DNA from 2 places in the Staphylococcus sp. 11262D007BW genome. Region 2 is predicted to be linked to the other one. Evidence: riboswitches for the same ligand, from Rfam matches in the RefSeq annotation. Region 2 holds a riboswitch; the other holds the start of a gene.

Region 1 (4,210 bases), 1.6 Mb from region 2:
TGTAACTGACCTAATTGTTGTTGACCCGCTTCGCCAAAATGTGGGAATTTAATTTGTCTATCATAACGATTCATTAAAGAAAACCTAACCCCTCAGATGGACTAGATTGTACCGCATTGTATTTAATAGGAATACGTCCTGCTTCATAACTTAAGCGACCTGCTTCAATACCTTTTTTCATCGCCTCTGCCATTTTTACAGGATCTTTGGCACGTGACACTGCAGAATTAAGTAAAATCGCATCTGCACCTAATTCCATTGCTTTAGCACAATCTTTTGCTGAGCCAATGCCTGCATCCACAATGACAGGGACATTACTTTTTTCGACAATATAGCGTAAGTTTAATGGATTAACGATACCACGGCCTGTGCCGATTGGTGACGCAAGTGGCATAATCGCATGAACCCCTAACGCTTCTAAACGTTTAGCTAAAACGACATCATCTGAAATATAAGGACATACAATGTAGCCTTTTTCTAATAAAATTTCGCATGCTTTATATGTTTCTAATGGATCAGGCAATAATGTGTCATCATCACCGATTACTTCTACTTTAATCATATCGCAGACGCCTGCTTCATTTGCTAACTCAGCGATACGTACGGCTTCTTCTGCAGATTTAGCACCTGCTGTATTTGGAAAAGTGATAAATTGGTCTAAATCCACATTCGCTAATGGATTAGGTAAATCTTTATCATATAAACTCATGCGTCTTACCGCAAAAGTAAGGACTTCTGTTTCTGAAGCTTTAATCGCTGCTTCCTGAACTGATTCATTGTCAAACTTACCTGTTCCTAAAAAGAGTCTTGAATTAAATGTTAGATTTCCAATTTTAAACATATTATCCGCCTCCTACAAATTCTAATAGTTCTAATCGATCATTTTCTCTGATGGGTGTATGCGCCCAATCCGCACGCTTAACGACAGCTGCATTTTGTTCTACAGCCATACGTTTAGCATCAATATCAAAATGCGTTAGGACATCTTGAATCGTTGTCCCTTCTTGAAATTCATTTACTTCTCCGTTAACAATAACTTTCATATTATGACCTCCTTTTTCTCCATTGTTCCGATAATTGCTGTACTTCGTTGTACGGGCGATTAAATAGAGCGCCAATACATGCAATCCCTGAAAAGTGAGTAGGCACATTCGACACTGTCGTTACATTAATACCACCTATTGCGACTAGCGGTAATGTTGTGGCTAACGCATGATCAATCTCTTCAGCCGTTCTCGGGGATTGGTTAGGTTTTGATGGGGTTGGAAATAAGTGCCCAAATAATCCAAAATCAACCTCATACTGTTGTGCATATTGAATGGCCTCAACATTATGAACTGACATACTGACCACAAACTGAGGGTATGTCGTTTTAATACTTTTCACTTTTTCATCATATTGACTGAAGTGAATGCGATGAATATGCATCATTAAAGCCAGATCAATGTCTGAATGTATAATGAGTTTCTCTTTAGGAAAGCCACGTGCAGTGATTTCTTCAATCCAACGCTTGATATCATGTTGCGTCATTGGCGTCCTCAATAGTACGCCATCGATAAGTGGTTCAATCTCACATAAATGACCTTGATGTGTATGATTTAATGGTTCATAAGGGGTAACTGCTAACAGCATAGGCAAACATCCTTTTACAAAAATAAAAGCTACTTTCCTCATACTAAAGAAAAGTAGCTACTCTAAGTCATCGCCACTTTCCTACGCCAGTATGAACTGGATCAGGTTCGGGAATTTTGAAATACATTTCAATCTCAGCCCTTAAAAAAGGCACTTCCAGTGGTAAATCTTATTCAATTATTACTGTGATTTTTTAACGATACGTGCTAATTTTAACACATAACGTATGATACGAAATAGGTTTAAGAATAAATTAAAACCCATCTCTCTAGGGGAAAATCGTCCATGCTTCATTCGATTAAAGTCATATAAAGTATATAATAAAAATAGTAATAAACCAACCACAACGATAATTGTGTGATAAATTGGATTATGCACAAACCATCCTATTAAACTCGCAATGACTAACGCAATTAACGTCACAAACAAGTATTTTCCCATACTTGCTGCATCTTTTATAACAAAATAACCTATAATACCAAATGCAATAAATCCGGAGATTGCTAAGATAATATTTCTAATGAAATCAGCTGTTCCAAGATCTTGAATCGCATAAGTAAAAGTAGCAAAAGATAACAATCCGGAGATAATCGTATAAATATGTGACATAATTAAGCCACTAAAACGTGCGCGCTGCACAAACATTGTGATTAAAATTAAAATAAGGAGTCCAATGGATAAAGGTTTTCGCCATTCCACGGCTAAGAATTGTCCTAAATAGACACCAATACCAAAGATAATCCAATAATAAGTAAAAAATAACCACACTTGTCCAAAACGTTGTGAATGCTTTGTATCCGCCACTCATTGCTCACCCCTTTATACTGATTTTAGGATAAAATATCAAAATTAATATTACAAACATTTTAACATTCTTACAAAGTAAATTTAGACGAATCTCTAAAAGTACTTATTTTATCACATCTGTTCATATCTTCAATTTTTGAAATCATTTATCACAATATTACATGTTCGTAACAACCCCCACAAATAACTCTATTTTTGTTAAAATTGATTTGAATATTTTAGAAAAGACAAGCAAATGGCTAAGGAGGCATTACTTTGAAAAAATTAACTTTTGCATTAACCGTTACTTCTGGAGCGGCAGCATTGTTAACTCAACATGATGCTGATGCTTCAACACAACATACTGTTCAATCAGGCGAATCTTTATGGAGTATTTCGCAACAGTATAATATGTCTGTAGATGAAATTAAGCAGGCAAACAATTTAACATCAAATATGGTCTTTCCAGGACAAGTTTTAACAATTGGTGGCGGCGGTGGCGCAGCTGACCAGTCTACGCAATCAACAACAACGACTGCTACTGCAACAGCGCCAAGCTTAGGAGAAACGCATGTTGTTCAAACTGGTGAAACATTGGACATCATTGCTGCTAATTACGGTGTTACACCACAAGATATCATCAATGCTAACAACTTAAATGGTTATTTAGTGGCACCTTCACAAACATTAACAATACCAAGTGGTTCAGATAACACAACTGCACCTTCAATTGATGCAGGTCCAAATGGCGCAGAGAACGCACCATCTACATCAGGTAGTGGTTCACCTACATTTAATCACCAAAACTTGTACGACTGGGGACAATGTACTTGGCACGTATTTAATCGTCGTGCAGAAACTGGTCAACCAATCAGCACTTATTGGTACAATGCTGAAAACTGGGCAGACAATGCTGCAGGAGATGGTTACACAGTAGACCATAACCCTAGCGCAGGTTCAATTATGCAAACTTACGAAGGTCCAGTAGGTCACGTAGCTTACGTTGAACGCGTTAATAGTGATGGTAGTATCTTAGTATCAGAAATGAACTATAGCACACCACCAGGTGAAGTAGGCTATCGCACAATTCCAGCATCAGTTGCTTCATCATATAACTACATTCATTAATATAAGAGGCTATGATATAAAGTATGAATGCTTTAGGGAACCGATTAGGAGTCCCAACCTCTTGAAATATGACACATTATTAAATTAATCGTCCTTAGTCATCGAAAGAAGCAAGGTTCACTTGAAGTGTTACCTTGCTTCTTTTTGTATAAAAAAAAACGGCCAGTGATTGTTCACTAACCGCTCGAGTACTATTATAAAAAGATATTTAAAATCAAATAAAAGATAGCTGCAATTAAAGCAGTAATAGGTAAAGTAATGACCCATGTAACGATCATACGTTTCGCTGTATTCCAGTGTACACCTTTAATTCGATTTGCTGAGCCTACACCTAAAATTGAAGAGGATACAACGTGTGTTGTTGATAATGGAAAGTGTAACCATGATGCTGTGAAAATTGTGAGCGCTGAAGCTAAGTCTGCTGAAGCACCATTCGCTGGTCTAATCTTCATAATATTACCGCCCACTGTTTTAATAATCTTCCATCCACCAATCGCTGTACCTAATCCCATAGCTGACGCACAGGCTACTTTAACCCATAGCGCAGGTTCAACACTTGATTGTAGGTTCGCTACAATTAATGCCATCGTAATAATCCCCATTGATTTTTGCGCATCATTTGTACCATGAGAAAATGATTGTAGAGATGCAGTGAAAATTTGAA
Region 2 (4,210 bases):
CTGCATAGCTTACGCCTAAAAAGTCCACACCTGCATAGTGACGCTCATCAGCCCACATTTGACGGATAGCTAGTGTGAGGGGAACCTGATTGGTACTTTCTAAAGCGACCATATCGATTTGAATGTCTGTCTCAAAAACGCGTTTAACAGCGTCAGGATCCCAAAAAGCATTCCATTCTGCGGTGCCATCGTGTTCTGGTTCTTCTACATTACCGCGTTCTAAAAAGGTACCGCCCATCCAAACGAGTCGCTCAATATGTTGTGTGATGGTTGGATCAACTTCAAGTGCTTTAGCTAAATCTGTTAGTGGACCAGTAAATAATAGCGTGACTGGTGAAGAAGCCTGATTAAGTTTAGTAATAATGTCTTGATAAGCAGGGATTTTAAGCAATGTTGATTGACTCGATACACGCTCATTCAATATGGGTAATGCATCCATAAAAAAGGCATGCATACGCCATTCTTTAGGAAATGGATTTTTGCCGCGTTCGTTAGAAATAGCGACATCTATCGGATAGCTTGAAAAACGATTAATGATTTTACGAGAGGCACTCTCAGAAGGTTCGACATAACAGTCTGCACCTATCGTACTGACACCAATCAGATTGACATCATCCATTTGTAGTAATAAAAATAAGGAAATTAAATCATCGACACCACCGTCGTGATTAAAATAAATTTGTTTCACTTTATTCTCTCCTTTTGTTGTATTCTATTTTTATTATAATTGAAAACAATGAAAAAAGGGTAGAATTCATGTAAAATGCTAGGGTGAATATTAAGTTAAAAATGAACCAATTTAAAAGGAGGTACTGACATGCAACTTATTTTTGATCCTAATGTCGCTACAACTTATCGGATTATTTTAGGCGGTTTTTTTGTCATTAATGTGATTTTAGCATTGATTATTATATTTATGGAAAGAGACCGTCGAGAGGCGACATCAACATGGGCATGGCTATTGCTATTATTTATAATGCCTGTGTTTGGTTTCTTCTTCTATTTATTCTTTGGACGTGCTGTACGACTCAAACAACAAGAAGTCAGTGGTAAAGAAATTGATGATGCGAAAGAGCGTGTGAAGTCGCAAAAAGAAAGTTTTGAAAACAACAATTTCACCTCGAATAATGATGTCGTGAAAAAACATTCTGATTTAGTTCAATCATTGTTAGTCAGAGAGAATAACTTTTTAAGTGAAAATAACCATGTGAAGGTTTTTACAGACGGACATCGCTTATTTGATCAAATGAAAGAAGATTTACGTAATGCAAAGAAATACATTCATATAGAATACTATATTTTAAATATGGATGGGCTTGGGACAGAAATTTTAAATATTTTAGAAGAGAAAGCCCGAGAAGGTTTAGAAGTGAAGTTACTTTATGATGCAGTGGGCTCTAAACAATTGCGTAAGTCAAGACTTAAAGGATTACTCAATGCAGGGGCAAAAGCTGAACCATTTTTCCATGCGAAAATCATTCCATTTATCAACTTTAGGGTCAACAACCGAAACCACCGCAAGACGTTAGTGATCGATGGTGATTTAGGCTACGTGGGTGGCTTTAATATTGGTGATGAATACTTAGGACTTGATGAAAAATTAGGTTACTGGCGAGATACGCACTTACGTATTCAAGGTGATGGCGTGGATGCGCTGCAATTAAGCTTTATCCATGATTGGAACGCCCAAGTTTCAAAAGATGATGCTTTAGAATATGATAAACGTTATTTCCCAGACAATGCGCGTAAAGATGGCAATGTAGCTATGCAAATCGGTTTAAGTGGTCCAAACCGTACTTGGCCACAACTTGAGTTTGCTTACCTCAAAATGATTATGAATGCGAAAGACTCAATCTACATTCATACGCCTTATTTCGTGCCAGATATTGGCTTTATTAATGCGTTACGTATTGCGGCACAATCGGGTGTTGATGTGCATGTTATTGTGCCGAATAAACCAGATAAACCATTTGTACATTGGGCCACATTAACCGTGGTCGCACAATTAATGTATGATGGTGTTAATGTATATACTTACGCAAATGGCTTTATTCACTCTAAAATGATGGTCATTGATGGAGAAGTGGCTTCTGTAGGTTCTGCTAATATGGATGCGCGTAGTTTCAGATTAAACTTTGAAATCAACGGTATTATTTACAACGAAGATATTGCGCAATATTTAATTAAAGCCTTTAACGAAGATCTTAAAGTATCCGATCGTTTAACACCCGAACGTTACGAAAATCGCTCAAAATGGGTTAAATTTAAACAATCTATTGCTAAACTTGTGTCACCAATTTTATAAGTCAGTTTGTCATAAACAGACTTTAATGCTAGAATGTAATTTGTAACATTTAAATATAAGACTGCTAGGGGTGCTTGTGTAAGCTGAAAGAGGTTTGGACCTCAACCCTTTGTACCTGATCTAGATAATACTAGCGTAGGGAAGCAAAGATGAACGAATACAAAATGTGAAACACTGTATATTGGAGTGTGTGTGGCGTATGCCATTTTCCATGACAAGTACAGTGTGTCATTCAAATAGATATGTTCGTGTAGGTATCGGATCGGGACGACAGTCAGTCTGAGAGAGCGTTTGAACGCTTTAATCTCAATGACTTGTGTCCCGATTTTTTTCGTTCAGCTACATAGGTCTCTTAGCACACTAAGGAGGCCAATTATGAAACAAGAACAAATTGAATTAAAAAAGAATTTTCCAGCCAGTCGACGTATTTATAAGCAAGGTGCTGATGAGGATATTCGCGTACCATTTCGCGAAATTGAATTATCGGACACTGTGACAGAACAAGGTACAACGCATAATGAGCCAGTAGTTGTCTATGATACAGCCGGTCCTTATCATGATGAAACGTATGAAGTGGACGTCACTCGAGGACTGCCACAAATTCGTACGCAATGGATTGATGATCGTCATGATACGGAACGTTACGAAGGCCGTCGCATTCAGTCTATCGATAACGGCTTTAAATCAGAAGATCATCGCAATCTTGTGACGCATCCATTTGATTATGAACCAAGACGTGCCCAAGAAGGTAAGAACGTAACTCAAATGCATTATGCGAAACAAGGCATGATCACTAAAGAAATGAAGTATATCGCGACGCGTGAAAATGTGTCAGCGGAATTTGTACGTGAGGAAGTGGCAAGAGGTCGCGCGATTATCCCTAATAACATTAACCACCCTGAATCAGAACCGATGATTATCGGAAAGAACTTCCAAGTTAAAATCAATGCGAATATTGGTAATTCAGCCGTGTCATCTTCTATTGAAAATGAAATTGAAAAAATGGTGTGGGCCACGCACTGGGGAGCAGATACGATGATGGATTTATCAACAGGTAAAAATATCCATGCGACACGAGAATATCTCATTCGTAATGCGCCTGTGCCAGTCGGAACGGTACCCATTTATCAAGCTTTAGAAAAAGTAGACGGTGTGGCTGAAGATTTAACATGGGAAATTTTTAGAGATACGCTAATAGAGCAAGCTGAACAAGGTGTGGATTATTTTACAATTCATGCTGGGGTGCGTTTACATTATATTCCGATGACAGTCGATCGATTAACAGGTATTGTCTCTCGTGGTGGTTCAATCATGGCACAATGGTGTCTTGCGCATCACGAAGAAAGCTTCTTATATGAACATTTTGATGATATTTGCCAAATTTTAAAACAATACGATATTGCGATTTCACTAGGAGATGGTTTACGCCCTGGTTCAATTTATGACGCGAATGATGAGAGCCAATTTGCGGAATTAAAAACATTAGGAGAATTAACAGATATCGCATGGCAACATGATGTACAAGTGATGATTGAAGGACCAGGTCATATTCCAATGCATAAAATTAAAGAAAACCAAGACCTTGCAGATTATTATTGTAAAGAAGCGCCATTCTATACGTTAGGGCCACTTACAACAGATATTGCACCAGCTTATGATCACATTACATCTGCGATTGGTGCGGCACAAATCGCAAGCCATGGTACAGCGATGTTGTGTTACGTTACACCTAAAGAGCACCTTGGTTTACCAAACAAAGAAGACGTACGTGAAGGCGTCGTGACTTATAAAATTGCTGCGCATGCGGCTGACCTAGCAAAAGGTTTACCTGGAGCGACAGAACGTGATGATGCTATCAGTAAAGCACGTTTTGAATTTCGTTGGATAGATCAATTTAATTTATCC

The links. Region 2 has a riboswitch for thiamine pyrophosphate ahead of thiC (phosphomethylpyrimidine synthase ThiC). Riboswitches for the same ligand answer to the same signal wherever they lie in the genome.
Region 1: linked by a shared signal. The riboswitch ahead of ACEE93_RS01185 (thiamine phosphate synthase) and the one ahead of thiC (phosphomethylpyrimidine synthase ThiC) in region 2 are both predicted to bind thiamine pyrophosphate.

Annotation. Positions count from the first base shown of each region.
Region 1 is NZ_JBPWPJ010000001.1:228,939-233,148, reverse strand. Features, by position in the region: gene ACEE93_RS01200 (ThiF family adenylyltransferase) at 1-74, opposite strand, end outside; gene ACEE93_RS01195 (thiazole synthase) at 74-841, opposite strand; gene thiS (sulfur carrier protein ThiS) at 843-1,043, opposite strand; gene ACEE93_RS01185 (thiamine phosphate synthase) at 1,045-1,674, opposite strand; TPP riboswitch at 1,694-1,800, opposite strand; gene ACEE93_RS01180 (Bax inhibitor-1 family protein) at 1,813-2,436, opposite strand; gene ACEE93_RS01175 (LysM peptidoglycan-binding domain-containing protein) at 2,695-3,546, shown strand; gene ACEE93_RS01170 (anion permease) at 3,741-4,210, opposite strand, start outside.
Region 2 is NZ_JBPWPJ010000001.1:1,856,073-1,860,282, reverse strand. Features, by position in the region: gene ACEE93_RS09155 (nucleoside hydrolase) at 1-688, opposite strand, end outside; gene cls (cardiolipin synthase) at 818-2,305, shown strand; TPP riboswitch at 2,362-2,464, shown strand; gene thiC (phosphomethylpyrimidine synthase ThiC) at 2,681-4,210, shown strand, end outside.